4 regions of the Massilia sp. CCM 8734 genome follow, and region 4 is predicted to be linked to each of the others. Evidence: riboswitches for the same ligand, from Rfam matches in the RefSeq annotation. Region 4 holds a riboswitch; each other region holds the start of a gene.
The links. Region 4 has a riboswitch for cobalamin ahead of F2P46_RS33355 (TonB-dependent receptor). Riboswitches for the same ligand answer to the same signal wherever they lie in the genome.

Region 1: another riboswitch for cobalamin. It lies ahead of F2P46_RS14110 (TonB-dependent receptor); the one in region 4 lies ahead of F2P46_RS33355 (TonB-dependent receptor).
Region 2: another riboswitch for cobalamin. It lies ahead of F2P46_RS00535 (TonB-dependent siderophore receptor); the one in region 4 lies ahead of F2P46_RS33355 (TonB-dependent receptor).
Region 3: another riboswitch for cobalamin. It lies ahead of F2P46_RS00405 (TonB-dependent receptor); the one in region 4 lies ahead of F2P46_RS33355 (TonB-dependent receptor).

The regions. Positions count from the first base shown of each region.
Region 1 covers NZ_WHJI01000013.1:50,755-58,381, forward strand. Annotated here, with positions in the region: gene F2P46_RS14095 (hypothetical protein) at 1-65, shown strand, start outside; gene F2P46_RS14100 (hypothetical protein) at 180-1,058, opposite strand; gene F2P46_RS14105 (M1 family metallopeptidase) at 1,058-3,142, opposite strand; cobalamin riboswitch at 3,269-3,416, shown strand; gene F2P46_RS14110 (TonB-dependent receptor) at 3,492-5,477, shown strand; gene F2P46_RS14115 (cobalamin-binding protein) at 5,477-6,391, shown strand; gene F2P46_RS14120 (thiol:disulfide interchange protein DsbA/DsbL) at 6,512-7,219, shown strand; gene F2P46_RS14125 (hypothetical protein) at 7,216-7,530, shown strand.
Region 2 covers NZ_WHJI01000001.1:125,812-133,438, reverse strand. Annotated here, with positions in the region: gene F2P46_RS00540 (hypothetical protein) at 6-614, opposite strand; gene F2P46_RS00535 (TonB-dependent siderophore receptor) at 1,112-3,211, opposite strand; gene F2P46_RS00530 (hypothetical protein) at 3,210-3,371, shown strand; cobalamin riboswitch at 3,396-3,614, opposite strand; gene F2P46_RS00525 (SGNH/GDSL hydrolase family protein) at 3,859-4,947, shown strand; gene F2P46_RS00520 (hypothetical protein) at 4,965-5,633, shown strand; gene lnt (apolipoprotein N-acyltransferase) at 5,639-7,627, shown strand, end outside.
Region 3 covers NZ_WHJI01000001.1:98,588-106,214, forward strand. Annotated here, with positions in the region: gene F2P46_RS00395 (TonB-dependent siderophore receptor) at 1-442, opposite strand, end outside; gene F2P46_RS00400 (DUF2946 domain-containing protein) at 574-954, opposite strand; gene F2P46_RS00405 (TonB-dependent receptor) at 992-3,094, opposite strand; cobalamin riboswitch at 3,269-3,504, opposite strand; gene F2P46_RS00410 (hypothetical protein) at 3,774-4,034, shown strand; gene F2P46_RS00415 (hypothetical protein) at 4,024-4,293, shown strand; gene F2P46_RS00420 (PepSY-associated TM helix domain-containing protein) at 4,290-5,873, shown strand; gene F2P46_RS00425 (hypothetical protein) at 6,016-6,204, shown strand; gene F2P46_RS00430 (hypothetical protein) at 6,827-7,084, shown strand; gene F2P46_RS00435 (hypothetical protein) at 7,081-7,368, shown strand; gene F2P46_RS00440 (RHS repeat-associated core domain-containing protein) at 7,317-7,627, shown strand, end outside.
Region 4 covers NZ_WHJI01000062.1:14,818-22,444, forward strand. Annotated here, with positions in the region: gene F2P46_RS33335 (cobyrinate a,c-diamide synthase) at 1-1,184, opposite strand, end outside; gene cobO (cob(I)yrinic acid a,c-diamide adenosyltransferase) at 1,184-1,804, opposite strand; gene F2P46_RS33345 (ABC transporter ATP-binding protein) at 1,801-2,574, opposite strand; gene F2P46_RS33350 (iron ABC transporter permease) at 2,574-3,599, opposite strand; gene F2P46_RS33355 (TonB-dependent receptor) at 3,628-5,502, opposite strand; cobalamin riboswitch at 5,584-5,806, opposite strand; gene F2P46_RS33360 (histidine phosphatase family protein) at 5,801-6,346, opposite strand; gene F2P46_RS33365 (adenosylcobinamide-GDP ribazoletransferase) at 6,348-7,139, opposite strand; gene cobT (nicotinate-nucleotide--dimethylbenzimidazole phosphoribosyltransferase) at 7,149-7,627, opposite strand, start outside.

The sequences.
Region 1 (7,627 bases), on a different contig from region 4:
TTTCAGGCTCTTGCGACCAAAAAGTAAGACATACACTCTTTATTGATTACAATTTTATCAATTAATTCTATTGACAAGGAAACGCATATTCGCGACAGCGTACGGCGGCGGTCCCGCTTAGCCAGCCGGCGCCTGCCGTGCCAGGGCAATCACCGCAAAACCGGTGAATAGCGGCTATATCAAGCCATGCGCGTGCGCGCCAGGTCGATCAGGGCGAACAGGCGCGCGCTGCGCATCCAGCCGATGACGACGACCGCCGCCTGCGTGAGCAGCAGCGCCCCGGCAAAGCTCAGTGCATCGACGCCCGCCGTGTGGGCGCGCGCCAGCGACAGCAGGGCGGCCAGCGCGAGGCCGACGATGCTGATGCCGATATAGGAGCCCAGCGCGGCCAGCGGATGGCGCGCCAACAGCGTGCAGCCCGCCAGCCAGGCCGACCAGGCGGCCCGTTTGCGCGGGTCGTACGCCAGGAACGCGCGGCCGGCATCGAGCGACGCCGCGGCAAGCCCCATCAGCAGCACCGTGAGTGCTTGCGCCAGCATCATCGGCAGCGCCGCTTCGCCGCTCGCGGCGACCCTGGTGGCGTGCATGGCTGCCGCTTCGATGGCGGTCTTGCCAACCATGAACGCCGCGCCCAGCGGCAGCGCGCCCCAGCCCAGCATGCGCAGCATCGGCGCGTAGTAGTCGACGCCGCCGCGCGTGAGCGCCGCAAAGCCGGGCGCCTTGTCGGCCCGCGCCGCCGTCGCCGCCATCCCCGTGAGCATCGGCGAAATCAGCAAGGTGGCGATCAGCGCCATGGCGCCGGCCTGGGTGAACGCCACCTGGTTGCGGCCGTGGATGGCCAGCAGGTCGCTGATGGCGGTCATGTCGAGCGCGCGCGCCAGTGTTTGCGCGTGCACCGAATAATCGAGGTGCGTCGACAGCAGGTGCCAGGCCGGCAGCGCCAGGATCAGGGTTGGCACGAGCATCCACAGGGTCCACAGCAGCAGCAGGCGCCATTGCAGCGCCGCGCGCGCCGCACGCGGTACGGATGCCATCGAAAAGGCGGGCGTCTGGTTCATCACACGGTCGCAATCAGGGAAAAGAGGATGTTGAAAAACGCCGCCACATCGCCCGTCCATCTGCGCGAGGCGCTGCCATCGGGCGCCAGTGTGCGGCTGTCATCGAGTTTGCTGGTGTCGAGGTAGTGCTGGCGCCTGGGATCGAGTTCGGCCGATACCGCCCTGGCCGGCTTGACCCAACTGAAGGTGCGCCAGCGCTGCTGGTCGTCCCACACCACGGTCTCGCTGCTGCCGTCGGCAAATTTGACCAGCAGGCTTTGCGCCACCGGCGCGCCGCGCCGCTGCAAGGTGACGCTGGTGCGCCACGGGCGCGCGGCGCCGGCCTTGGCGGCGACTTCTTCCTCGCTCGAAAAGCGCGAGATGCGGTCGTCCACGCTGGCTGCGGCGTACACCTGCTGCGCGAACGCCGCGTACACGGCGGCGCGCTGGCCGCTTACCTCGGCCAGCGTTTCGCGCAGGTCGGCGATGCTCGGATGGCGGAACTTCCAGCGCTTGTAGTATTCCTTGAAGGCGCGTTCGGTCGCCTCCTTGCCGATGCGCTCTTCCAGGTCGCGCAGCATGGTGGCGCTGCGCACGTACACCGGGCCGATGCCCTGCAAGCGCATGTGGGCGTTCTGCCCGATCGGGTCGGCCGGTTCGTGACGCGGGGCGTCGTGGCGTTCGACATCGAAGCCCTTGAAACCGGGCGCCAGGCCGAGCGCCTTGAGCCAGCGCGGGCCCGGATACACCTGCTGGCCGCTCTCGCGCAGCATGCGGTAGTCCCAGTATTCGTTCAGGCCTTCGTCGAGCATCGGCTCCTCGAATTCGTTGGACGCGACGATGCCGTAAAAGTAGCCGTGGCCGACTTCGTGGATGGTGACGAAATCGAGGTCGAAGGCGCCGGCCGTGCCGGGCACCACCTTGTCGTGGCCGGTGGCGGTGATGAAGGTCGGGTACTCCATGCCGCCGGCGTCATCGGCGTTGAACGGCGGGATCACGATGGTCAGCGTTTTGTACGGATACGGGCCGAGGGTCTTCGAAAAATAGCTCAGCGCATCGGTGGCGGCCTTGAGCGCCGGCGCGGCGCTGGCCGCACGGTCGGGCGGGAACAGCACCGTCAACGCTACCTGGGCGCTGCCCTGCGCGCTCCAGGTAGCGCGCAGGGGCGGCGCGGTGCGCTTGTCGGCGGTCCAGGCGAAGTCGTGGACGTCGCCCTGCACGTAGTGGTGGGTCAGCATGCCGCCGCGTTCGGCCGGCGCCCCTTGCAGCTCGCCCGTGGCGCCCACCGTATAGCCCTTGGGCACGGTGAGCTTGACGTCGTAGCGCCCGAAGTCGGCGTAGAACTCGGACTCGTGATGGTACTCGTGCACGTTCCAGCGCGCGCGCGTGGCGCCGCGTTCGCCGGGCAGTTCGAGCACGCCGATCTTGGGGAACCACTGGGCCACCAGGTGAAAGCTGCCGAAGTAGCCGGTGTCGCACACCACGCGCGGCAGGCGGGTCAAGAAGGCGATGTCGACACTGGTGGAGGCGCCCGGCGCCACCGGCGCCGGCAGGTCGAAGCGCACCACGGTCTGGTCGCTGGCGGGGCCGTTGTCGGGATGAACAAACGACCAGCCGACCTTGGCCCCGCCCTGGGTCACGCTGCGCAGCGAAATATCGCCCCACTCGCCAGGCCGGATGGTGGCATCATTGCCGGCCTCGCGCTGCTCGGTGAAGTAGGTGCTGCCCGCGCTCTTGAAGGCGTTCATGTACAGGTGCAGGTAGACGCTGCGCACGGTCTCCTTGCTGCGGTTGCGCCAGGTGAGCTTTTGCTTGCCGTCGATCGTGTGCGCGACCGGGTCGAGCGTCGCTTCGATCTGGTAATCGACCACGCGCTCCGACAGGGTCGGCTCGCTGCCGGTGCGCGGTCCGCCCCACGCGTCCGGGGCGCTCGGCACGCTCACCGCGCCGGCCGACGGCAGGGCGAAGCCGATCCCGACATCGGTCACCGGTTCGGGGATCGGCGTGATGCTGATGTCGGCCTGCGCCAACAGTTCGGCGCCGGCGACGGCGGCAGCGGCGAGCAGCATCGCCTTGAGGGCCATGGTTCGGGTTCGGGCTTGCATGCGTTCTCCTGCGCCGCCGCCGGCGCTGACTCGATAAAAGGGTAAATGCGGGGTTTGCCGGGCGGCCGGCGCGCCGCACAGCATGCCACAACGCGCGCCGCCACGCAGTCCGGATGGCGACTCCGATTATAATGGCGCAGTTTTGGTGCCAGCCCGCGTCTTCACGCCGGCAGTTAAACGGGAAACACCCAGTGTGCTGCCCCCGCAACGGTAAGCCAGGCGCGCCATGAGCGCCTTGCCAGCCCGGATACCGGCCAAAACAGGTGGACACGATGCCGCATCGCGCGTCGGTCCGTGCAATCCGGCTTGCGGGGACGCAGGCCAGGACTCATTTTCTGAAGACGACATCATGATTTTTGCAGTATCGCCGCGCCGCGCGCTCTCCGCCAGGCCGCTCGCGCTGGCTTCCGCCCTGTCCCTGTGTTTTGCCTCCGGCGCCGCGCTGGCGGCCCAGGCCCTGCCTGAAGTAACCATCACCGGTGCGCGCTTCGCCAGCGATCCGGCGCTCGCTCCGATCGGCGCGACCGTCATCAGCGCAGACGACATCCGCCGCGCCGGCGCGGCCGACGTCAACCAGGCCATCCGCAAGATCGGCGGCGTGTACGGCCGCCAGAGCCTGGACGGTTCGCCCGATTTCAGCCTCGACTTGCGCGGCTTCGGCACCAACAGCAGCCAGAACATGGTCGTCACGCTCGACGGCGTGCGCATGTCCGAGAGTGAATTGAACAATGCGACCCTGTCGTCGATTCCGATCGAGACGGTCGAGCGCATCGAAATCATCCGCGGCGGCGCCAGCGTGCTGTATGGCGAAGGCGCCACCGGCGGCGTGATCCACATCGTCACAAAACGCCCGCAAGCGAACGGCCGGCGCGGCATGCTGCGCGCCGAAATGGGCCAGTTCGGCCTGCGCGACCTGCGCGCCGCGCTGGCCCAGTCGTGGAACGGTTTTGCGCTCGACGCCTCGGTCGGCAGCGCCCGCACCGACAACTACCGCGACCACAACGCGTTCGAGCTCGATACCTTCAGCGGCGGCGCCCAGTGGGCTTACCAGGGCGGCCGCGCTGGCGTGCGTTACGACCGGGCGCGCCAGGAGTCGGAGCTTCCGGGCGCCCTGAGCGCCTGGCAGTTCCGCCATACGCCGCGCGAGGAAAGTACCCCGGACGATGTCGGCGCGCTCGACTCGGACCGCCTGACCGCGTTTGCCGAGCAGCGCATCGGCGCCGTCGACCTGGCCGCCGAGCTGTCGCGCCGCGAGCGCACCGCCCGTTCGACCTATTTCTACACGCTCGACGGCGCGCGCGTGGCATCGAAGGCGACCTACGAGAGCGTGCAGACGCAATTCTCGCCGCGCGTGCGCCACCTGGCGCCAATGGGCGCCATGCTCAACGAACTGGTGGCCGGCATCGACCTGGTCAAATGGACGCGCGTGACCGATTCGGATTATTCGAACGCGGACGCGGCGCAAAAGTCAAAGGCGCTGTACCTGCGCGATGAACTTACCTTCGGCGGCGAGCACAAGGCCCGCGTGGCTGTGGGTGCGCGCCGCGAGCGCTTCGAGAAGGACGCGACCGATACGCTCGCCTTCGCCAAGCCTTACGACAGCAAGCAAACCCTCAACGCATGGGAAGTGCAGGGCAGTGTCGACGTCATGCCGGCCGTGAACCTGTACGCCAAGGCCGGACGCAGCTACCGCGTGGCCAACGTCGATGAAAACGGCTACCGTTCCTCGCCCGGCTTGCTGGCGCCGCAAACCTCGCGCGACCTGGAACTGGGCCTTGTCTACGGCAGCGCGAGCCTGGGCGCGAGCGCGCGCATGTTCCGCCACCAGCTGCGCAACGAGATCTTTTACGACCCGAGCGCGAACGGCGGTTACGGCGCCAACACCAACCTCGATCCGACCCAGCGCAAAGGGGTGGAAGTCGACCTGCATGCCAGCATCGCGCGCGACTGGCGCGTGAGCGGCAACTGGCAGTACGTGCGGGCGCGCTTCACCGCAGGGCGCAACGCCGGCAGCGAGATGGTGCTGGTGCCGAAGAACGTGGTCTCGGCGCGCCTGGCCTGGGCGCCGGGCAATGGCCATAGTGCCGACATCGGCGCCCAGTGGGCCGGCAAGCAGCGCTTCGGCGCCGACTTTGCCAACACCTGCGGCGTGCGCATCTCGTCGGCCACCACTTTCGACGCGCGTTATGCGCGCCAGATGGGCGCCTGGGAGTTCGCCGTGGCCGGCCTGAACCTGGCCGACAAGCGCTACACCAGCAATGCCTTCGGCTGCAACAGCGGCATCTATCCGGCCGACGGACGCCAGGTGAAGGTCTCGGCGCGCTACGACTTCTGATGGGCCAGCGCCTCGCCGTCGCCGCGCTGGCCCTGTGGGCCGGCCTTGCCGGCGCCGCCCCGGTCACGGTGGTGGACGACGCCGGCCGGCGCGTGGTCCTGGACGCGCCGGCAAAGCGCATCGTCTCGATGGCGCCGCACATCACCGAGCTGCTGTTCGCGGCCGGTGGCGGCGCACGCATTGTCGGGGCGATGAGCTACAGCGATTACCCGGCGGCGGCCAGGACGATCCCGCTGGTGGGCGACAACAGCCAGATCGATATCGAACGCGTGCTGGCGCTCAAACCGGACCTGCTGGTGGTCTGGCAGAGCGGGAACACGGCGCGCCAGCTGGAGCAGTTGCGCCAGCTCGGCATTCCGATGTTCCACAGCGAGCCGGCGCGCCTTGGCCAGGTGGCCGACAGCATGCTGCGTTTCGGCCAGCTGCTCGGCACCGACACGGTGGCGCGCGCGGCGGCGGCATCGTTCCAGGCCGATATCGCGGCCCTGGGCGCCCGTTATGGCAAGCGCTCCCCGGTCAAGGTGTTTTACCAGGTCTGGGACAAGCCGCTGTACACCCTCAACGGCCAGCAGGTGGCCAGCGACGCGATTGCCCTGTGCGGCGGCGAGAATATTTTCGCCGCGCTGGCGGTCAAGGCGCCGTCGGTCGGGATCGAGGCGGTGTTGCAGGCCAATCCGGAAGCGCTGGTCGCCAGCGTGCCGCACGACCCGTCGGACGCGGGGCTGGCAATGTGGGCGCCGTACAAGACCCTGTTGGCGGTGCGTAATGGCAATTTATTCACGCTCGATGGCGAATTGCTGACCCGGCCCGGGCCGCGCCTGGTCCAGGGCGCCGCCATCCTGTGCGAAAAACTCGAACTGGCGCGTCAACGGCGCGGCCAGGCGCGCCGTTTACCGACGGTGATCTCGCTGTGATCCGGCCCAGCCGCGACGGCATTTGCAACGCATTGTAAAATGCTGGACCTTGGCCGGGGGCCTGCCGCAAAAAGTGGTAATCTCGCGATCGTCGTCTCAACTTAAACATGAAGGATATTTATGCGTTTCCTGCGTATTGCTCTGGCCGTCGCCAGCCTGGTTGCCACCACGGCGTTCGCTTCGCCCGCCGATCCTAAAGACGGTGCCGAATATGTCACGCTGGCGAGCCCGCAGCCGACCAAGACCGTCGGTAAAAAAGTGGAAGTCATCGAATTTTTCATGTACCACTGCCCGGCCTGCAACGCGCTGGAACCGCACCTGGCCGAGTGGGTCAAAAAGCAGGGCGACAATATCGTCTTTCGCCGCGTTCACTTCCCGGTGAGCGGTCCCAACGATCCCGAGGCGCATTTGCACCTGACGCTCGAGGCGATGGGCAAGGCCGAGGAAATGCATCCGAAAGTGCTGCGCGCCTTCCACATCGAGCGCCTGCGCCTGAACAAGGACGACGCCATTCTCGAGTGGATTCCGAAGCAGGGCGTCGACAAGGCCAAGTTCATGGAATACTGGAACTCCTTCGGCGTGCTGACCAAGCTGAAAAGCGCGTCGCAAGTGATGAGCAACTACAAGATCGACGGCGCGCCGACCCTGGTGATCGACGGTCGTTTCCTGACCTCGCCATCGTCGATTGGTGGCGCCAATCCGTCCCTGGTCCAGGCGACGGTGTATCCGGCGGTCCAGCAAACGCTTGACGCGCTGGTGGCCAGGGTGCAGAAAGAGAAGGGCGCCGCCGCCCCTGCAAAAACAACTGCGAAACCTGCCGGCAAATGAGCGATCCTGAAGAAAAACTCCTGAAAATCTACGACGGCTCGCGCCCGGTAGTGGAGGATTTGTTCGAGCGCAACTGGATCAACCAGTTGGCGTGGAGCCTGGTGGTGGTGCTGTGCAGCGTGGTGGTGTGGTTTGCGATTGCCATCGTCAATGCCGAAAACCAGCGCCACGCCTTGATGACCAAGCAATGCGCCGATCCGGTGTTCAAGGGCGAGATCGATATGCGCTGCCTGCAGGTGGTCAGCTCGCGCGAGCATTGGTGGCAGCATCTCTGGTATGGGATTACCCATTTGAGTCCGCAGGAGAAGTAAGCCTTCGCCGTCGTTCCCGTCCTGGAGGCTGTCTCAAAAGGGACGCGTTCAACGCCTACCACCTCCAGAACCGTCATTCCCGCGCAGGCGGGAATCC
Region 2 (7,627 bases), on a different contig from region 4:
CACATCTATTTTGGAGCGGGTACTGGGCGTTCAAAGGTAATCGTCATATTTGTCGTCCTCCCGAAATTGCTGTTGAATCCGGCGAAGTTGCGTCCAAAAAAGGTGCCGCTGGTATCCGCGCTCTGATCGCGCGAGCTGCCATTCCATTTCTGGCGGAAAGCGCCGTTGGCGTACGTGTACGTGCTGTGTCCGCTAAATTGTGAGCTGGAAAACCCATTTGCTTTCCATTCCACCATGATAGCGCCGGTATGTTCACTGCCTTCCATGACAAAACCCGGGACGGCCGATGGCACCACCGAGAGGGAAGCGCCCTTGGCCGTGGCGCTGAAAGCCGACGATGGGATCTCACCGTTTCCGAACATGAAGTCGCCTCCATCGCTCAGATTGAACGAAACGTAATTGAGGAAAACAGTCGTTGTACCCTCCTGCTTATTGGAATATACGCACAAATGCGCTACCCGGTCTGGACCGGTGATTCCACTTGCGCATGCATAATCGCCGGAACTACGGAAATGCGTCACATTCGCTGCGGACACGACGCCAGCACAGGCGATGGTCAGCAGGATTGCCGCGATCGCGTTCTTCGAGAACGCGTTGATGTTTATCGTACTCATTTTATCCACCTTTTAGGAATGGTGGCACGTAGATGCTTAAGGATAACAATGAAGCAAGGGAAACGTGTCACCCGCTTTACCGTCATCGAAACGCGGAAGTGAGCTCGATGACAGTCTTACGCCGGTATCAGCCAGCTCTCTCATTGTAGGCTGCGGCGAGGGGGAAGCTTTGATCTAACCGTGCTGGCGTGGCGGCTCAATTCCGCTGCGCGCCGGTCCGGCCGCCGGCCGGTGCGGATGCGCTTGCGCCTGGCCGCTGTGGAACCGGCTGAAGAACAACGCGCAAAGCCGAGGGGCGGCTGCGATCCGCATCCCACTGCCAAAGTCATTAATTGCATTGTGGAAAATCTTCTACGAATAGCAAGACTTCCTCATGCTCCAAGTGGTGGCAGAGCGGCGCACCATCCTTTCCCGGGAATCGCCGAAGTCCGCACGTAAGGCACAGGCTATGCCTCGGCTCCGGTCGAGTACTGCGATCAGCCGGCCCGCCGCGATCGTCAATAACGCCACTGGACCGTCAGTTCCGCATGGCGCCGCGCACCCAGCAGGTACTGGCTGCCGCCGTACGAGGTGCTGGCGTACAGCTTGTCGGCCAGGTTGCGCAGGTTCAGTTGCACCAGCACGTGGCGGCTGGCCTGCCAGCCGACGCTCGCATCGAGCACCGTGTAGGCCGGCAGAGACTGGGTGTTGGCGTTGTCGATAAAACGCGCGCCGACGTAGCGCGCGCCGCCGCCGGCGCGCCAGTCGCCGCTGCGGTAGCCGAGCCAGAGATTGGCCGAGGACGTGGGCGCGTCCGCCGGACGGTTGCCGGCGCGCGAGACGTTGCCGCTTTCGACCAGCTGGTCGAACTGGGCGTCGGTATAGACCGCGTTCGCTTCCAGGCGCCAGGCCGGCGCCAAGGCCACGCTGGCGCTCACCTCCACCCCGCGCGACGATTGCGCGCCGCCCTGGATCGACAGCGCCGGCTTGGCCGGGTCGCGCGTGATGATGTCGTCCTTGCGGATGCGGTACAACGCGGCCGTCCACTCGGCCTTGCCGCCGGCCAGCGATTGCTTGACGCCCGTTTCCAGCTGGCGCGAGCGGGTCAGCTTGTAGCGGCTGTTGGCCAGGTTCAGCGACAACAGGCTGGTCACCGGATCGCTGCCGCTGCTGACCTGGCCGTACAGCGAGGTATCCGGCGCCAGCCTCCAGGTCAGGCCCAGGCGCGCGGCGGTCGATTGCAAGGTAGCGTCGAAGCCGGCCGCCCCCTGCAGGCTGGTGCGCTCGACCTGGTAGCGGTCGTGGCGCAGGCCCGCCAGCAACAGCACAGTCTCGCTGAATCGATAAGCGTCTTCGACATACAGCGCATGCGTGACGGTATCGGTCGTGAAGTCCGGGCGCAAGGGATCGGGGCTGTCGAACACACCCGGCGCAAAACCGGTCGGCGCCACGCTCGATGCGCCGCCGTAGGGGGCGTTATTGGTGTGGGTGAAATTGATGGTGGCCGCTTCCCACCCGGCCGCCAGGCGGTTGGCGCCGGCGTCCCAGCGCGCCTCGAGCCGGTTGCCGGCCTGCTCCTGGTCGTGCGCGATGGCGATGTAGTCGCTGCGTTCGACCAGCTTCGCCTGGGCGTCGTAGAAATAGCTCTCCACATTGCGCCAGTGGCGGCGCGCCTTCATGTAAACGAGTTCGTTGCTGACGCTCAGGGCCGGCGTGACGCGCCAGGTCAGGCGGGCCAGCGCCTTGTCATCATCAAGGCCGATATCGGCGTCGCCGACGTTGTAGTTCTGCCTGCGCAGCGCGCGCGCCAGGGCGCCGTTGACCAGCGGGGTGCCGAAGTAGCGCTGCGGCTTCTGCTCCAGATGATCGAGCTGGAGCTCGAGGTCCAGCGTGGGCGCCAGCGCATACGCCAGGCTGGCCAGCACTTTGCCGTGGCGCGCATCGCCGCGTTCGATCAAGCCGTCGCTGCGGTCGGCGTAGGCGTCGATCCGGAACGCCCCGCCCTGCCCCAGCGCGCCGCTGGCGCCCACGCCGGCGCGCAGTGCACGCCCGGCCCCGATGCCGGCCATCGCCTCGAACGCGGCGGCGCGCGTGGGCGCCTTGCGCACGGCATTGATGGTGGCGCCGGTGGTGCCGCTGCCATGGATCACCGAGCCCGGGCCGCGCAGCACTTCGATGTACTCGTAGCCCCACGGATCGGCGGGATAGCTTGCCGTGCCCGAGCCGACCTGCGGGCGCTGGCCGTTTTCCAGGATGGCGATGGCGCTGTTGCCGCTAAAACCGCGCGCCGAATAGGCGATGCCGTTGCCGGGCGAGCTGATGTCGGTCAGGCCGGTGGTGCGGGTGACGGCGTCCTTGAGCTGCACGTCGCCGCGCGCTTCGATGCTGGCCGCACCGAGCGACTCTACGCTCGCCGGCAAGTCCTGCGCCGCCCGCCCGCTCCGGCTGGCGGCGCCGATCTCGCGCTTGAGGCCAAGGCCGTCGTCCGACGCCGCCTGGATGGTTACCACCGGCATCAGCGCCGGTGGCTGGGCCCGGGCGGCCGGGGCGCACAGCAGTGCGATGGCGGCGACGATGGGGCGGATGGGGGTGGAACAAGCGTGGCTGGAAAACATCATGGAAGCGCCTGACGTAGTGAATGACCGGATCGGCCGATGGTTACGTTCGCAAACGCATGCGCCGCCACCATGGCACGCGCCGCTCGCGCAGGGCGAACGGAAACACGTACAACGGCGGCGTGCGCTTGCATTGGCAAAACAGAAAAAGGACGACAAATAACAGGCAACCCCACACCCCGGGCGTTGCGCGTGCATCGTGACTGGCCGGTCTTCTGGCTCGCCGTCATCCTTCCCTGGTCTTGCCTTCCCATGCACTGCACAGTGGCGTTCGATCAAAGTCGTCAGGCTTACAGCAGCGGGGGCTGCGCCGGACTGGCGCGAGATGAAAATCTCGTGCGTCACCGGCTTCCCGTTTCACCCTCCAGCCGACAAGCGGGAGGGCACCATTCACATTGGGCGCATTTTAGTGCGCAAAATCGTTTTTGTCACATCTTTCCTGCGCCAGCCAGCGGGATGGCGTGGGGATCCACCGCCCGCTGGCCGTACTGCGCATTTACAACAAATCTACCGATTTTCAATGTTTTCTGTACAAGACGAATGGTTAATTAGCACGCTTGTGCATATTTGCAATACATTGAAATGCCCGCGTTCAGGTTGGCCGGCATGGCAGGCCTGGCGGACGGGTCCAACTAAAAAGGAGACGCTTCATGAGCATTCGCTTTCGTCGTTCTTTGCACACCTTGTTACCCTTCCTTGCACTACTCGCCCCGGCTTCCGAGGCAGCCGCCAGCACCCTGAACCAGAACGCCTCGTGGACCATCGACCGGGCCGGCACCAGCACCAAGTACCGCTCGGTGGCCTATGGCGACTCGATCTATGCCGGCTTTAACGGCTCCGTCACCAGCGCGGCCAAATACGCGGCGCCGACGGTCAACGCGGAGTATCTCTCGGGCCAGTGGGGCGCCGACGTCGAAAGCGTGCGCCGCACCAAGTCCGGCGCGGTGGCCGAGGACGTGTACAACAACAAGATCGTGGCCGAGCGCTCGTATATGCAAGCAAGTAACACGCGCGTGGTCACCTTCGAAATGTGCGGCAACGATGGCTTGCAGGCGCGTTCGGCCTTCAAGAGCCAGACTGGCACCTGCAACTACAGCGTGCTGACCGCCGCCGAAACCAGCTGCAAGAAGTATGTGACGGCCGCGATGGACTACATCAACGCCAACGCCTACGCCGGGGTCAAGCTGAAGGTCGTCTCCAACCTGCACTATCCGGGCTACGCGGTGGACAATGTGCAGAGCACCTGCAAGGATGCGGGCACCGGCGCCACCGTCAAAATGCAGGACAAGTTCCTGCCCGCGCTGGCCAGGATGAACTTCATGATGTGCGACGTGGCGCGCCAGAAGGGCTTCCAGTGCGCGGATAATTTTGCCCAGTACATGGGCGCCGACTACGACAGCAACGGTGACGGCCGCATCGACGCCGAGGGCTTGCGCTATGTGAGCGGCGAGAGCGAAACGAGCTACGTCAACCGCCTGACCACGGCACTGCGCTCGACCATCCGCGACGCCAACACGCACTTTGTGTCGGCGGGCAGCAGCTACGACTACATCCAGTCGGACGACACCCACCCGACCTACAATGGCAGCACCTTCAGTTCCGGCCTGTTCGGCAGCACCACCGGCAGCGGCGCGCCGCGTTACACGAGCTTCAGCGGCGGCAAGAATCCGATCTGGAACCAGTACGGCCATGAGCGCATGGGCTGGGCGGTGTCGACCTACAATCCGGTCACGCCGTAAGCAGCGGGCGCCGATCCGTGGACACGCCTCCGCGTTCCGGGCCGGCGCAGTCTGGCAGCGAGCAGTCCGCTGCCAGCCGCGCCTGGCGGCCCTCCCGGGGCCGCGCCGTCATCGTCATGCTGCTGGCTCTTGCCTGCGGCGCCGCGCTGTTCTTTTTATGGAAGCCGACCCGCAGCGGGGCCGGCGCCGCCGCGCCGATGGCGGCAGCGCCGCCGCAGCCGACGCATCGGCCGGCTGCGGGCGTCGCACGCGCGCCAGCGCCTGTGCCGGGGCCGGCCGCGCCGGCGCGCCCGCCCGAAGGTGACGCCGACCCCACGCGCGACCTGTCGAGCTACGTCGCGCGCGGGGAAAATCCCAGCATGGCGCAAGTCATCGAACGCCTGCACGAGCGCGGCATCCATTCCGGCCTGGGCGCCTTTTCGCCACCGGGAACGAGTCCGCCGCTGGTCGGGCTGGCGGTGCCCGAGGATTTCGTTTTGCCGAAGGGCTATGTGCGCCATCACCAGGCCACCGATGACGGCCAGCGCATCGAAGCGGTGCTGATGTTTGCACCCGATTTTCAGTTGGTCGATGCCAGCAACAAGCCCATCGAGATGCCCAAGAACCTGGTCGTCCCGCCGGAACTGGCGCCGCCCGGCTTGCCGATCCGGCGCATCGTCATTCCACCGGCACGGTCGGGGCGCTGACCACCATGGCCTTATTGAATCACGCGACAGTGCGCACTGCCGGGGGCATCCTCGCCAGCGGCGCCATGGTGGCGCTGTATGCGCGCGGCGGCGTCGCCTGGCCGCTCGGGTTCGTACTGCTGGCGCCCTGGCTGCGCATCCTGGACGCCAGCCCCACCTTGGCGGCGACCTTGCTGCGCGCCTGGCTCATGTCGCTTGCCTACACGGCGGCGGCGTTCGCCTGGTTCGGCTCCGCGCTCGGGATCTATGCGCAGGTCGGCGCGGCCACCGGCGTGGCGCTGCTGCTGCTCGCCGCCCCGCTGTTCCAGCCGCAATTCATCGTCTTCGCCCTGGTGCGCCACATCACGCTGCGCCGGCATGGCGCCGTGCTGGGCGCACTGGCCGGTGCGGCGGCCTGGGTGGCGACCCAGGCCGCCGCGCCCGGCTTGCTTGGCGACACGCTCGGCCACGGGCTGTATCCATCGCGCCTGCTGCGCCAGGGCGCCGACGTGGGCGGCACCGCCGGCCTGACCGTTCTGCTGTTGCTGGCCAACGAAGGCGTGGCGGCGGCGCTGGCGCGCCGTGCCGATGGCTGGCGCGTCGCCGCCCGCCCGCTCGCGGCCGCCGCGCTGGCGCCGCTGCTGCTGGCCGGCTACGGCCTGGTGGCGCTGTCGGCCAGCCCCGCTCCCGCCGGCAAGCCGCTGCGGGTGGGATTGATCCAGTCGAACATCGTCGCCTACGACCGCCAGCGCCAGGAAAAGGGAACCCACGCGGTGGTGCGCGAGATTCTCGATACGCATTTCGCGATGAGCTACGACGCTGTCGTGCGCCAGCGCGCCGATGCGGTGCTGTGGCCGGAAACGGCCTACCCCACCACCTTCGGCCATCCGAAGAGCGAGGCGGGGGCCGACTTCGATCGTGAGATCCTGGCCATCGTCAATGCCGCCGGCGTGCCGTTCGTGTTCGGCACCTACGATCGCGACAGCGCCGGCGAATACAACGCCGCCGCGTTCGTGCAGCCAGGCGCCGGCCTGACGGGTTTTTATCGCAAGACGCACCTGTTTCCACTGACCGAGTACGTGCCGGCCTGGCTGGACGGGCCGCGCTTGCGGCGCGCCCTGCCCTGGACCGGCGACTGGCGGCCCGGCAACGGCGCACGCGTGTTTCCATTGCGCCTGGCCGACGGCCGCGAGATTCCGGTGCTGCCCCTGATCTGCCTCGACGATGTCGATCCCGCCCTGGCCATCGACGGCGCGCGCCTGGGTGCGCAAGCCATTCTCACGATGTCGAACGACTCCTGGTTCAGCGCCAGTCCGCTGGGGGCGGAAATGCACCAGGTGGCGGCGGCGTTTCGCAGCATCGAAACGCGCCTGCCGCAGTTCCGCGCCACCACCAACGGTTACAGCGCGGCGATCGACGCGACCGGCGGTGTGCTGGCCGGCACGCGCATGGGCGAACGCATCCTGGTCATCGCCGATGTACCGGTGCGCGTCCCGCCGCGCACCTTGATGGTGATCTGGGGCGACTGGGTCGGACTGGCGGCCGGCGCCTTCCTGCTGGTACTGGCGGCATGCTCGGCGTGGCCAGCGTGGCGCCCGCGCGCCGCGCACGCGCCGGCGCCTGTGGACCTGAGCATGCCGGGGCCGGTCGATGTGGCCGTGCTGTCGCCCGCCGCACGCATGGCGGCGGGCCTGTTGCGCGTGTTCGCGCGCGGCAGCCTGCTCTGGATGTGCATGACGCTGCTGCTTGACGAGGCCTTGCGCACCAACACGCTGGCGCAAATGCGCATGTTTTCCGCGTTCTTCCTGGCGCCGGAAGCGGCCGCGTGGTGCGTGCTGTTCCTGTTTTCCGCAAAGCTGTCGCTCGCCGATGGCAGCCTGGTGCTGGCACGCGACGCGCGCCGCCTTCAGATCGCGCTGGCCGACATCGCCACGGTGCGGTGCTGGCGCCTGCCGCTGCCCTGTCCCGGGATCTCGGTGCGGCTCGCCGGCGGGCAGCGTTACGCGCTGGCGCTG
Region 3 (7,627 bases), on a different contig from region 4:
AGCTGTCGACCGGGCGCGCCGCGATCGCGTACTGGACGTTGATGCCGTTAAAGAGCTGGCTGATCGAACCGCTGCCGAAGCCGCGGTAGCTCACGCCGATATTGCCCGGCGCATTGTGGGCGGTGACGCCGGCGATGGCGCGCAGGATCTCCTGAGTGTCCTGGGCGCCCCGTGCGTCGATCATGGCGCGGTCGACCAGGGTGACGGTGGCCGGCGTTTCGCGTGGCGTGAGGCCGAGCCGGCTGCCGGTGGCGGAGGGCGTGTCGAGGTTCAGTTTGCCGTTGGCGCGCGGCGCCGTGCCTGTGATCTCCACCGTGGGCAGAGGCTCGTCGGCCCGCGCCTGGGTGGCCATGGCGCCGCAGGCCAGGGCGATGGCGAAGGGGAGGGCGGCGCGGGAATGCGCCAGCGGCAGCGTAGCCGCGTGGAATGGGTGTGCAGTCATGTTGTGCTCTTGTTCGGTTGCCTGGTGCAGGCGATTGGAAATTGGCGCGGCACGGATCGGATGCGGCAAAGCCGCAGGCGCTGCCGCCTGTTCCTCTGCACTGAGCGATGCGTGCGCGATGTTCTACCGGATCAAGACCACGGCGGGCCGCGCGCGTGCGCCGCCGTCCATGCGAAGCGGGGTTTCGGCGCGTCGGGGAGCGGCGCCGTGGGTGGCGCGTCGGCGATGGCCAGCGCCAGCGGGTGGGGCGCGGGCGGCAACAGCAGCACGCCGTTGCCGTGGTGGCAGTACGGGCAGTGCTGGCGTTTTTCTTCGTGCGACGGCGGCGCAGGCGCGCCGCCGGCTAGCGCTTCGCCGGCGGCCGCCACGCTGCCGGCCCGGCAGATGTCGCCCGGCAGAAAACGCGCCGCGGGGTCGCCGCCGAAGGCGTGCGAGAGCGCCGGCGCGAGGACGGCCATGAGCACGGCCAGCATGGCCATCCAGGCTGCCAGGGCAAACGCCCTGCGGCTCATGCGCATCGCCGGCGCGCCGCGTGTTGCATGGTCGCGCTCAGAAGCGCCACGCCAGGCCGGCGCGCAGGGTGCGCATTTCGCCTGGATGGGTATGGATGTCGGCCACCGGCGCCGCTTCGCCCGGCAACTGCGATTCGTAGTAGTAATCGATGTCGCTGGCGCGGCGGTCCAGCAGGTTGAGCACTTCGAGGGTGAGCTTGAGGCGCGGCGCGATCCGGTAGCCGAGCTTCATGTTGAGCAAGGTGGACGACGGCGAACGCACGGAGTCGTCTTCCAGCAATGCACGCGGGCCGAAATAGCGCAGGCGCACGCCGCCCGACCACGCGCCGGCCACGCCCGAGACACCGAGCGAGGCGGTGCGGCTGATCGAACCGGGAATGAAGGCGCCGGCCGGATCGTGGTCGCGAAAGCGCGCGTGCGACCACGCCAGGTTGGCGTCGATGATCCAGTCCCTGGCGGGCGTGTAGAAATTGGCCAGTTCGATGCCGTGCCGCCGGCTCGGGCGGCCCGCTTCGGTGGTGCCAGCGTCGCCGATGAAGATCAGTTCGGAATCGAGGTCGAGCCGCCAGGCGGCGATGGTGGTCTGCATGCCCGGCACCAGCCCGGCCAGCCGCAAGCCGGCCTCTTTGCCGGTGCCGCGCACCAGCGGCGTGGCGCGCTCGATCGCGGCGCCGTCGGCGTCGACCGCCAGTCCGGTCTTGGGATCGACGGCGCCGGTGACGCCGCGCGCGTCGTTGCTGTGGAAGCCACGTCCCCAGTTCAGGTAGATCTCCGCATGTTTGCCCGCCGTGAAAATGGCGGTGAATTTTGGACTGGTGATACGCGCATCGACCTTGCCGGAGTTGGCGGGCGTGTCGCTGTCCACATCGAACGCGTAACGGTCGGCGCGCAAGCCGGCCACAGTACGCAGCCAGGGCGCCCAGACGGTGCTGTTGGAGAGATACAGCGCGCCGCTGCGCTCCTTGACGTCGTCTTCGCGCACCGTCGACATGCGCTGGCGCGCCTGGCTCAGATACAGGCCGACCGGCGCAAGGTGATCGGCGCGCAGCTGAACGCCGAGCGCGGTCTCGGAAGCGAAAGGCCCCAGCGCATGGCGCCATGTGCGCGCCGCGTTCAAGCCGAGAATGCGGCGCCTTTCGGACTGGTGGAACTGGTCGCCGTGCTCGGGGTCGCCGAGCATATAGGTAAAATCGCTGAACAGGTCGAGCCGCGATGCGATGACGTAGGCATTGACCTTGCTGGCGCCGTCGCCGTACTGGCGGCTCCACTCGCCGGACACGCTGTAGCGCGCGGTCTCGCCGCCGTCGGTCGGGGCCAGGGTGCCGTAGCGGCCGATCAAACCGGCCGCGAGCGCGCGCTGCGGCACCTGGTCGGTCGAGGTCCAGGACGAACGCATCGCCATCGCCGTCACCCGGATCTCGTCATCGCCGGTCGCGCGGTGGTACGACAGCACGCCGTTGATGCGCTTGTAGTGTTCCGGCGTTTCCCAGGGACCATCCTGGCCCGCGCGTTCGAGGGCGTACAGCAGCGTGCCGCCGGCCAGCGCGCTCGAGTTGGCCACCAGCGCGCGCTGGAAGCGATGCTGGCCCGCCTCCACGCTCAGCAAGCCTTGTTCCATCTGCCGCACGTAGTCGAACGCGGCTGCGCCGGCGGCCGAAAAGTCGCCTTCCTCGGCATAGTAAGTGCCTTTTTTGTACTGAATGGTGCTGACCAGCTCCGGAATCAGGAAATTCAGGTCCGAATAGCCCTGGCCGTGCGCGTTGGTCGGCAGGTTGACCGGCATCCCCATCACGCTGGTGCGGAAATCGGTGCCGTGATCGAGATTGAATCCGCGCGCAAAATATTGGTTGGCCTTGCCGTCGCCGGCGTGCTGGGTCACGATCAGGCCGGGCACCGCTTCGAGCAGCTCGCCGGTGCGCAGCAAGGGACGGTTTTCGAGCTGCCTGGCGGTCACCGTGCCCTGGTTGGCCGAATCGGCGACACCGAGCGGGATCAGGCTGGCGGACACGCGCACTTGCTGGACGGGAGCAGGCGCATCGTCATCGACGGCGGCGTTGGCGAAGGCGGGCAAGGCCGCCAGCAGCAGCGGCGACAGCAGGCGCAGCCCGCGTTGCGACGGGGCAGGGGTGGTGTTTTTCACGGGTACTCTCTGTAAAGACCGGACCGGCCGGCCTGTTTTTTGTACGGCGCACATCCCCGTGCACCGAGAAAAAAGAAGCGGCGGCCGACGCAGGCGTGAGAGTCGATGGCGAGGCGGGAGCGACGCCACTGCGCGCGCTCCCGGGCGATCCACAAACACGGCAATTCCCGGCCGCTTGCTTCCATGCGTCCTGGCCGGTATCCGGGCTGACAGGTCAGATTGCCTCGCCTTCCCATGCCGGCGGCACAGTGGACCATGGAGACAACCGGCCGCGCATCGTTGGACGACATGCGGCGCCTGCTTTACCGTTGCGGGGACAGCACACGTTTGCCGCTGATATCAGCGCGTGTTTCCCGTTTAACTGCCGCCTTCAGAGCAAGGCCGCGAGCACCAAAACGTGGCAATCATACGGACTGCTGAGACGTTTGGCAATATTTCCATGTGCTACGGTCCGGGTCGCCAAATGGCATGGCGCGCTCCCTTACGGCTGAATCTGACGAACAAGCAGATAGACGACCTGTGGCTGGCGATGCATTGGCGAGGGTAAGCGCACGCGCAAGGACTTGCGCCGCCGGGCGGGGGTTCAAAAGTAGCATATCGGCAAAATTTCATTGTTTCCGGCGCGCATAATCATTTATCATTCCACTATTGAGAATACGTCTCATTCACGAGGTGGTAAATGATCTGGATGTCCATCGGCGCGGCCTTGTTGGCCGCGCTTGCATTTTACCTGGCCTCGCCGCATCAGTCCCTGTGGGCGGCGGCCCCGCGGCGTCCGCTGCGCTGGCTGGCGCTGCCCTTGTGCGCGGCGTCGGTGCTGGCCGCCAGCCATGGCTACGGCTTCTGGTGCGGCGTCTTTATTGCGCTGTCCGCCCTGATGCTGGCGCTGGTGGCGCTGCCTTACGTGAATGCCTGGAGCCGGGGGCGCCATGTGGGGTAAATCGTTGGCCGCCGTATTCCTCGCGCCACCGCTCGGCGTGGCGCTGGTGGGCTTGCTGGCCCTGCTGAGTGGCAACCAGCAGCGCGACACCTTGCCGATCCTGCTGATGTTCTTCCCGACGTGGGTGGGGGCGATGGCGCTGGCCTATCATTTCAAGACCGCCCTGCGCGCCTGGCTGTGGATGGGTGGCGCCACCCTGGCCGGGTTCGGCTTGATCCATGGACTGAAGGCTGCCGGCCTGCTGAGGATTGCGGCATGAAGTCGTCCACGCTGAAAACCTACATCGCGCTGCATACCTGGGTTGGCCTGGTGGCCGGCTTTGCCCTGTTCATTGCCTTTTACGCCGGTGCGATCACCGTCTTCACCAAGCAATTGCATACCTGGGAGACGCCGTCGTCGGCGCGCGCGCCGATCGCCTCCGAGGCCGGCGCGCAAGCGCTGATCGACGCCGTGCTGCACCGGCACCCGTCGGCAGAAGCATCGTTCACGCTGCTTCTGCCCAGCGTGAATGAACCGCATTTGACGCTCGACTGGGACGAGCGCGACGCGAATGGCGGCCAGACCGAGCACCAGTTCCGCCTGGCGCCCGACGGCGCGCTGCTGGACGTCAAGCCGCAATCGGAATTGTCGCATTTCCTGTATCGCCTGCACTACACGGCCGGGCTGCCGGCAAGCTGGGGCATTTATGTGCTGGGCCTGGTCTGCATCCTGTACGGCCTGGCGCTGGCCAGCGGCGTGGTGGCGTACGCGCCGCTGTTCCTCAAGGATTTGTTCGCACTGCGCATCGGCAAAAACCTCAAGCGCATGTGGCAGGATGCGCATAATGTGATCGGCATCCTGTCGCTGCCGTTCCATATCGTGTTCGCCTGGAGCGGCGCGGTGCTGGCGCTGGGCGTGCTGCTGCTGGCCCCATTCCAGTTCCTGGTTTTCGACGGCAAGCTGCTGCAATTGATCGAGCCCGATATTGCGGCCACGGCGCCGCTAAAGGCGGCCGGCGTGGCGGGTCCGCTGCTGCCCGCGGACCAGTTGCTGGCACGCGTACGCCAGGCGGCGCCGGGCATGCTGGTGACGCACGTGTACTATCAGCACGCGGGCGACGCCAATGCCCATGTCATCGCGTACGGCGATATCGGACAGCGCACGCTGACCAGTTCCGCCGCCGTGGTGCTCAAGGCGGGCAGCGGCGCCGTGGTGCGCGTGATGACGCCGCAGCAATATAGCCCTGGGACGACCTTCCTGCGCGGCCTGCAAACGCTGCATTATGGGAATTTTGGTCATGTGGCGGTGCAGTGGATGTATTTCGTGCTTGGACTGGCGGGCGCCTTCCTGTTCTACAGCGGAAACTTGCTGTGGATCGAAGCGCGCCGCAAGCGCCAGGCGCAGCGCCAGCCGCTAAGCGGGCGGCTGATGGCCCAGGCCACCTTGGGCGTGTGCCTGGGCTGCGTGGCGGGGGTGTCGGCGGTCTTCCTGGTCAATAAATTGTTCCCCGCCGCGCCGGGCGAGCTGCCGCTGTGGGAAGAGCGCGGCTATTACGCGGTGTTCCTGGCGTCCCTCGCATGGGCCTTCATCCGGCCGCCGGCGCGCGCCGCATGGGAACTGCTGGCCTTGTGCGCCACGCTGACCCTGGCCATTCCGCTGGCACAGTGGGCGGCGAGCGGCGTCCATCCGCTGTTGTCGTTGTGGCGCGGGCAATGGGTGGTGGCGGGCGTGAACGCGGTGGCGCTGGTCGCCGGCTGCGCATTCTGGAAAATGGGGCGCGCGGCCCTCAGGCGCGGCCGCGATGGCGACCTGCACAGCGTGTGGTCGCTGCGCGCCGTCGATGCGCCTGGCGCCGCCTGACGGTGTTTCTATCATGTCGGACGTGTCCCGCATCGTTAACGAGACCGGCGCGCGCGGCGTGGTCGGCGGGGTCGGCAACGGGCCGGCGGCATTGCTGGGGGTTTAGCTGGCCGACGGCAAGGCGCTGCTGGCGGGGCGCCGCATGGCCGCTTTCACCAACGAAGAAGAGCTCTTCCTGGTGAAGGATGCGCGCACGCGCTTTGGCTTCCTGCTCGAAGAGCGCGCCACGGCTGAAGGGGCGCGCTTTGTGGCCGGCTCCAAGTACCTCGACAACACCATCGTCGACGGCCGCCTGGTCATGGGGCAGAACGCCTGGCCGCTGTCGAACTGAATAAGTTCGGTGGCCAGGTCCAGCGCGAAGTCGCCGATGAATTGGGTGTATCGGCCACCTTGGTGAACTGCATGATGCGCGATGCCACGCTGCCCTGCGGCGCAGCGGGAATCGAACCCTTCACTTTTTGCATGTTTTCATAGCAGAGAGTGTTGATTAAGAATCCCCGCGTGTCGTCCGCGTATCGTTCGTTTTCGGCGTGTCGTTCCAGTCGTACACGGGTTTGTACTGGCCCGGCTCCTTGTTCGGCATCCATTTCCCGTAATGGCGGAACACCATCTCAACGTCGACGTGGCCCACCCGCTTTGTAGCCCATCACGGATTCTCGCCAGCGAACAGCATGCGTGAGGCATAGGTGTGCCGGTTCTGGTGTTCGTGCAGCATTGAAACGGAATTGCCTACGTTCGGCGGGGGGCGACATGATCGAGACCGCAGACTCCACAGCAAGCGGAACGGACGAGGAGTTTTGACTGTGGCGATTCAGGCACCGTGCGATCGCCCAGCTGCAGGAAGTCACAGCCGGCCGGCGCTTCGACGTGGCGCTGGCTAATGTCGCCGGCGCGTGCGCAACGACCTGCGACGAGGCCATGCCGACCGTGAACGTTATCCTGGAGTCGATCCGATGAGATACCTGCTGCCGATCCTGCTGACCCTGGTGCTGCTCACCGCCTGCGCCGCCGCGCCGCCGGCCGTGCAAGAGGTCAAGGTGCCAGTCTGCTGTCCATGCGTCACGTCGGCGCCGGCCCGGCCCGCCTTCGCCAGGCGCACCCTGGCGTCGGATATCAGTGACGGCGAGAAGGTGCTGGCCCTGGCGCGCGACCTGCCGGTGCATATCAAGTACGAGGCGCTGCTGGAAGCCGTGATCGCGGGGTGTTTGTGAGCGATGCCGGGATTCCGGCATCGCCAGTTCGATATCGCGATAACGATAACGATGTCGGGCCGCTGATCCTGGAGATGCACCGGATCGATAGCCCGGACAAGTCGCCCATGCAGATGATCAGTGCGGGCCTCCTGGCGCACTACCGGCGCCAAGTAGCCGGCCGGGTAAGAGTGATCTGGAACTGGTCGGTGCGGTTAATCGTTTGCGACAAGGCAATGTTCGAATTATTGAAATGGATATTCTTGATTTTCCTGATGGCAATTGCCGCCGGCATTTTCTCGTAGAGGACAGGAAAACCATGATCATGCCGAGTGCACGCCTGTTTCCATCGCTTACTCATCTTGCACGTTCCGCGTTGATATTGCTACCGCTGGTTCACGGAACTGCCCGTGCAGAGAGTGCCCTGCCAGAGGGAACGCTGGGTTGGACGTATTACGTCAGTCTCTATAAGGAAGCTGTTGCTGCGGACCCGGTTACTGCGTGCCAAAAGACAGCGATAAATCACATGGGACACCCCTTGGTTGCCGTGCGGCCCTATGAAGG
Region 4 (7,627 bases):
GGGTGCTTGACCGTGTGCGCGCCTGGCGCGAGCGCCGTTTCCAGCCGCGAGTAGTGAAAGGTATGCCCGCGAAGGACGCCGTGCGGCGTTTCCAGCCCTTGGGAGCCGAGACCGGCGATGCGCGCCTGCATGGTCACCGTTCCTTCGAGCAGGCCGGCCATCGGCCACACCGTGCCCGCCTGGTCGGCCAGCGAACCGGCCAGCGCCATCATGCCGCCGCATTCGGCCACGATCGGCATGCCGTCCGCGTGGGCGGCGCGGATCGATGCGCGCCAGCGCGCGGCGCCGGCCAGCGTCTCGCCGTGCAGCTCCGGATAACCGCCCGGGAGATAGACGGCGTCGGCGTGCTCCGGCACCGGCTCGTTGGCCAGCGGCGAAAAGAAGGCGAGGGTGGCGCCCAGTGCCCGCAAGGTAGCCAGGTTGGCCGGGTACAAAAAGGCAAAGGTGGCGTCGCGCGCAATGGCAATCGTCCGCCCCGCCAGCAGCGGCGCTGGCGCTTCCATGCGCGCGCCGAGGTCGATGCGGGTGCTGCGCAACCGTGCCCACGCGGCGTCGTCGAACTCCAACTGGTCGGCCAGCTGGTCGAGCAGGCCGTCCACATCCTGCACTTCGCCCGGCAGCACCAGGCCCAGATGGCGCTCGGGCAGGGTCTTGGACTGGCGCGGCAGCACCGCGATCAGTGGAATATCGCGCATCGAAGCGGCCACCATGGCGGCGTGCCCCTTGCTGGCGACACGGTTGGCGATCACGCCCGCCATCTCCACAGGGCCGTAGTCGCGCAGGCCGAGCACCAGCGCGCCGGCGGTTTGCGCCATCGCCGAGGCGTCGATCACGGCCAGCACCGGCAGGCCGAATTCGCGCGCCAGGTCGGCCGACGAGGGCGTGCCGTCGTACAGGCCCATGACGCCTTCGATCAGGATCACGTCGGCGTCAAGGGCGGCGGCGGCCAGCTGGCTGCGGCACTGTTCGCGGCCCACCATCCACAAGTCGAGCGAACCGACCGGCGCACCGCTGGCGCGTTCGAGCAGCATCGGGTCGATGAAGTCGGGGCCGCACTTGAACACGCGTACACGCTGGCCGCGCCGCACCAGCGCGCGCGCCAAGGCTGCCGTCACCGTGGTCTTGCCCTGGCCGGACGAGACGGCGGCCACCAGCAGTACGCGCACATCCGCGTGATCGCTCATCAGAATTCCGTCCCGGCCTGCGCTGCAATGCCGGCCTTGAAGGCGTGCTTGACGACCGTCATGTCGGTCACGGTGTCGGCAATCGCAATCAGTTCGTCCGGTGCGCCGCGCCCGGTGATGACCACATGCTGCATCTCGGGCCGGTCGAGCAGGTCGGCGATGACGGCGTGGACGTCCAGGTATTTATACTTGAGCGCGATATTGAGTTCGTCGAACAGCACCAGCCCAATCGCCGGGTCTGACAGGAAGCCCTTGGCCAGCGTCCACGCTTGCTCGGCTTTTTCGATGTCGCGTTCGCGGTTCTGGGTGTCCCAGGTATAGCCTTCGCCCATCGCGTGAAAACTCACTTCGTCGGGAAAACGGCGCAGGAATTTTTCTTCGCCGGTCGACATGGCGCCTTTGATGAACTGGACCACGGCCACCTTCATACCGTGCCCCATGGCGCGCACCACCATGCCGAAACCGCTCGAACTTTTGCCCTTGCCGTTGCCGGTGTTGACGATGATGATGCCGATTTCCTTCTGCGCCTCGGCGATCTTCTGGTCGATGATGGCCTTCTTGCGTTCCATGCGGACGCGGTGGCGTTCATTCAGTTCGCTGTGTGCGGTGTCGTCAATCATGCGGATTCCTCGGTTGGGATGAAAATACGGCGGCTGCCGTGGGGAAGGACTTCAATCGGGTGGCCCAGGTAGCGGCTCAGGACCGGCGCTTGCATCACTTCGTCGACCGGGCCGGCCAGCCATTCGCCGTCGCCCATCATCAGCAATGCATGGCTGGACGCCTGGTGCGCCAGGTTCAGGTCGTGGCCGATCATGACGACCGTCTTGCCCTGCTCGCGGCACAGCTTTGCCAGCAGGCGCATCACGCTGTGCTGGTGCGCCAGGTCGAGCGCGTTGGCCGGCTCGTCCAGCAGCAGCAATGGCGTGTCCTGCGCCAGCATGGCGGCGATTGCCACGCGCTGGCGCTCGCCGCCGGACAGGGTGCGTACGTCGCGCTCGGCCAGGTCGGCCACTTCCATCGACGCCAGGGCGGCACGGGCGATGGTGTAGTCGTCGCTGCCTTCCCAGTAGCGGTTGGCATGGTACGGGTGGCGTGCCGCCAGCACGGTTTCGATGGCGCGGTAGGCAAAGGCGTCGCTGCGCGATTGCGGCAAAAAGGCGCGCTGGCGCGCCAGTTCTTCGAGCGGCCAGTCCTTGAGCGCGCGAGCGCCGATGGCGATGCTGCCGCCATCGGGCTCGCGCAAGCCGGCCAGGGTGCGCATCAGCGTGCTTTTGCCGGCGCCGTTGCGACCGATGACGCACCACGACTGCCCGTTTTGTACCTGCCAGTCGAGGTTTTTCACCAAGGTGCGGCTGCCGGCGGTGAGTAGTAATCGGCGCGCTTCGATCATCATGAGCGGTTCAACCGGTGGAGTTGGTACAAAAAGACAGGTGCGCCGATCAGCGCCGTGATCACGCCCACCGGCAGTTGCTGCGGCGCGAGCACGGTGCGCGCCAGAGTATCGGCGAGCACCAGGAAGGCGCCGCCGGCCAGGGTGGCTGCGGGGATCAGCAGACGGTGATCGGGTCCGCAGGCGAAACGGCAGGCGTGCGGCACGATCAGGCCCACGAAGCCGATGCTGCCGGCGCTGGTCACGGCGCTGGCGGTCAACATGCCGGAGCAGAAAAACAGTCCCTTGCGCAGGGCGCTGACGCGGATGCCCAGGGTGGCGGCGGCTTCCGCGTGCAACGCCAGCACGTTCAGCGACCGGGCGCTGCGCAGGGCAAACACGAGGCCCACGGCCAGCACAATCCACGGCAGCGGGCGCAAAGGCGCACCGGCGATGTCGCCGATCATCCAGAAAATCATGCTGCGCAGACGGCTTTCGGGCGCAATCGAAAGCATCAGGGTGACCAGCGCAATGCAGGAGGTGGAGAGAATGGCGCCGGTCAGCAGCAGCAGCGACGAGCCGCCTTCGGCCGCCGCGTTGCCGCGCAAGTCGCGCCGGGCCAGCATATACAGCAGCATCGAGACGGCCACCGCGCCCACGAAGGCGGCCAGGTCGACCATCCACATGGCCCACATGAACAGCAGCGCGGCCAGCGCGCCGACCGAGGCGCCGGCCGAGATGCCGAGTACATACGGCTCGGCCAGCGGATTGCGCAGCAAGGCTTGCATCATCACGCCGGCCAACGCGAGCGCGCCGCCGGTGACAAAGGCCACCAGTGCGCGCGACAGGCGCAGGTCGAGCAGGGTGGCGGCCAGGGTCGAGGTGTCGCCTTTCGCAAGGGCGATGAGCGCGCCCGGCATCTCCGCCAGCGGGACCGGCACCGAGCCGACCATCCCGGCGATGACCAGGCTTGCCAATGCCAGCAGCGTCAGCGTGGTGATGATGACGCTGGCCCGGTGGCGCATAGTGCGAAAGAACGGATGCATGCGACTCCTGTTTGGTGCTTAATGGTGCTTAACGGATGCCGTAGCGGATGCCGGCAAACACCTGGCGGCCCGCGGTGGCGTAATTGCGCGCCAGTTCGTATTGTTTGTCGGCGATGTTGTTCAACCGTAGCACGGCTGACCAGTCGTGGGCAAATCGGTACGAGGCAAACAGGTTCACCACGCCGTAGCCGGGCAGCGTGGTGCGGTTGGCCAGGTCGTCGAAGCGCTTGCCGGATACCTGCACGCCGACGCCGGCGATCAGGTCGCCCGCGTTGTACTCCACGGCGAACTTGGCGTGGCGCTTGGCGCGCCGTTGCAGGTTTTTGCCGGTGGTGTCGTCGCGCGGGTCCTGGAAGTCGAGCGAGCCGCTCATGTCGACATCGCCCAGGCGGGTGCGCGCGCCGAGGCTGACGCCTTCGAGCGTGGCGCGGTTGACGTTGTAGGCGCAACCGTTCGGGTGCGAATCGAGCTGCACCGGGCATTTGCCGGTGTTGACCAGCAGGTCGGTCAGGCGGTTGCGGTACCAGATCGCGCTGGCCTCGGTCGTGCCGTCGTTGTAGTAGGCGCCGCCTTCGACGTTTTTACCCTGTTCCGGCTTGTTGGTATCGACCCCGTAGCCCGGGTAATACAGTTCATTGAAGGTCGGTGCGCGAAAACTGGTGCCGGCGCTGGCGTTCACGCGCAGCGCGCGCGTGAGCTTGTAGCCATAGCCGATGCCGCCGGTGGTCTTGTCGCCGTACTGGGTGCTGTCGTCGCGCCGCGCGCTGGCGCTGGCCAGGTGGTTGCCGCGCTTCGCCGAGTAGGCGGCGGCGACCGAATTGGTGGCGCGGCTGGCGTTCAAGGCGCGCGTGGTGTCGGCGAACACGCTTTCCACGCGACGTTCGAGCACCAGTTGCAGCAGGTCGCTTCCAAGGGCGATGTCGTGCTGCATGCTGTAGGCGTGCGCGCGCGTGTCGATGCGGTTGCTGGCCGTGGCGCTGGTGAAGTTGACCGATTTGTCGTCGGCCTCGGAGGCCTGCAGGCTCATTTTCCAGCTTGTCGTGAACTGGTGTTTGGAGTAGACGGCGATGTTGTCCATGTTTTGCACGCTGCGCACGTCGAACGGGTTCGGGCCGGAGTCGTACTGCGACGCCAGGTGGCTGTGCAGGTACAGCAGCCCCGCTTCATGGCCCTTGGCCAGCACGATGCCCAACTGGCCGCTGGCGCTGTCGCGCGCGTAGCCGTCGTTGTCCTTGTTATACGACGAGGCGCCCGGCTTGGTGGCCGAGAAGCCTTCGTCCTTGTCCTTGGACGCACCAAAAGCGTAGTGGATGCTGTTCTCGCCTTCGCTGGCGCCAGCCACGCCGAACGTCATGGCGCGCGCCTTGTCGCTGCCCGCTTCCACGGACGCCGTCACGCTGGCCGGACCGGCGCCGCGCCGGGTGAAGATCTGCACCACGCCGCCGATGGCGTCGGCGCCGTACATGGTGGCCAGCGGGCCGTAGACGATTTCGACGCGGTCGATGTTCGCCAGCGGCAGGGTGGCCCAGTTGGCGATGCCGATGGTGGACGAGCCGATGCGCACGCCGTCGACCAGCACCACGGTCTGCTTGGGGTCGCCGCCCCGGATGAACACTTGCGATGCCGCGCCCGGACCGCCGTTACGGGTGATTTCGATGCCGCGCTGCTTTTGCAGCAGGTCGACGACATTGCCCGCGCCCGAGCGCGCAATGTCGGTCGCGCTGATCAAGACATGGTCGCTCAGGACATCGATCGACGGCTGCGGCGCGCGCGCGGCGGTGATGATGACGGCAGTATTGGCAGTAGCTGCCGAATCGATGGGGCTGTCGGCGAGGGCGCAAGGGGAGGTAAAAGCTAGCGCGAGCGACGTCAGGGCCGCGTGGCGTACAACAGGAAAGGTCATGACAAGTCTTCAGTGAATGCGATTGCGAGCAACCGGCCGACGTCCCCGTTGGCCAGATTGAAAAGGAGCGTGCAACTGCCGCACGTTCCCACCTGTGTTGGCCGGTATCCGGGCTGGCAAATGCGGCCGTCTCACCTTCCCATGCCAAATGCACAGTGGTCAATCGAGGCGGCTCGTCGCCATGTCAGCGACATTTGCTTACCGTTGCGGGGGCAGCACACGTTGGCCTGTTGCAGGCTTCGTGTTTCCCAGTTTAACTGCGCTCATGGACATGGGCGCGGGCACCAAAACCCGATAATTATACACAGTCGATGGTGACGGTCTCGCCGTAGGCGATGGCGTGGGGACGCTGCGCCGCTTCCAGCGCCATGGCCTCGGGCGCCAGTCCGCGCGCGCGGGCCAGCAGCAGGCGGATGGCGCCGGCGTGGCAGATGACGATGGCGGCGCTCGTGTGCGAACGCATGCAATCGGCATAAAACGCCGACACGCGCCGCGCCATGTCGGTCACGCTTTCGCCCCCACCCGGGCGGTAGCCGGCCATGTCGGCGACCCAGGCGTCGATGGCGGCGCGCTCGATGTCGTCCCAGCGGCGCATTTCCCAGTCGCCGAAATCGAGTTCGGCCAGGCGAGGGTCGTAGCGCACCGCCGCCCCGCCCAGGGCTTGCGCCAGTCCGGCGCAGCGCCGCAGGGGGCTCGAGAACATCGGTGCGCCGGCCGGCAGGCGCTGGCGCAGGGCGGGCAGGGCCAGCGCCTGCAGTCCGGGATCGACAGCCAGGTCGGTGCGCCCGTAGCACACACCTGGCGCCACCTGCGGCGCCAGGTGGCGCACCAGATACAGGCGCATGTCAGGGCCAGGCGCCGCGATGGAAAAACGCCAGCAGCGCCAGGTAGATGACCACTTCGGCCACCTGCTGCACGGCGCCCAGGCAGTCGCCGGTGTAACCGCCGATGCGGCGCAGGCACTTGGCGCCCAGCCACCACGCCACCAGCGCGGCGCCGGCCACGCTGGCGAGCAGTGCAAGCCAGGGCAGCATGCCGGCCGTTGCTAGGGCCAGCGCGGGCATGCCGGCGCAGGCGCAGGCGATGCCGAATTCCCGGTGGCTCATATGCTGGGCCATCGGCTTGGCCTTGCCGTCGGCGCGCGCGTATTCCATTTCCCAGATCAGGCTCACCGCCGCAAGGCGCGATAAAGGATGGGCGATGAACAGCGCGACGATGACGGCCGGTGTGGGCAGGGACGCGAGCAGCACGCACTTGAGGCCCACCGTAAGCCCCATGCCGACCGCGCCATAGGTGCCGATGCGCGAGTCCTTCATGATCTCGAGCACGCGCTCTGTGCTCAAGCCGCCGCCGAAGCCGTCGCACATGTCGGCCAGGCCGTCTTCGTGGAAGGCGCCGGTCAGGTAGATGGCCGCCGCCGTCGACAATATCACCGCCACGGGGGCCGGAAAAAGCGCCGCCGCGCCGGCGTACACCGCCGCCGCCACGCTGGCCACCACCACCCCGACCAGCGGAAAATAGCGTGACGCATGGTGCAGCCAGGATGGATCGAAGCCCACCCAGCCCGGAATCGGCACGCGCGTAAAAAATTGCAGCGCGATGAAGAACAGCCGGCACTGGTGGACGATGCTGGCCATGGCGTGTTTTTACGCCGACTGGCCGGCCACGCGCGCCGACTGGAAGGTGGCCATCTCGCCGAGGAAGTTGACGGCCGCGTGCAGCAGCGGCAGCGCCAGTGCGCAGCCGGTGCCTTCGCCCAGGCGCAGGCCGAGGTTCAGGAGCGGCCTGGCGTGAAAGTGCTCGAGCATGCGTGCGTGGCCGGCTTCGTCCGAGCAGTGCGAGAATACGCAGTAGTCGAGGATGGCCGGCTGCAGGCGCGCCGCCACCAGCAGCGCGCTGCTGACAATGAAGCCGTCGATCAGCAGCACCATGCGCCGTTCGGCCGCCTTGAGCATGGCGCCGACGATCATGGCGATCTCGAAGCCGCCGAAGGTGGCCAGGATGTCGAGCGGCTCGCTCATGTCGCCATGCAGGGCGACGGCCGCCTCGATCACGCTTTGCTTGTGCAGCACGCCCTCGATTGACAAACCGGTGCCGGCGCCGACGCAGTGGGCCACCGGCACGC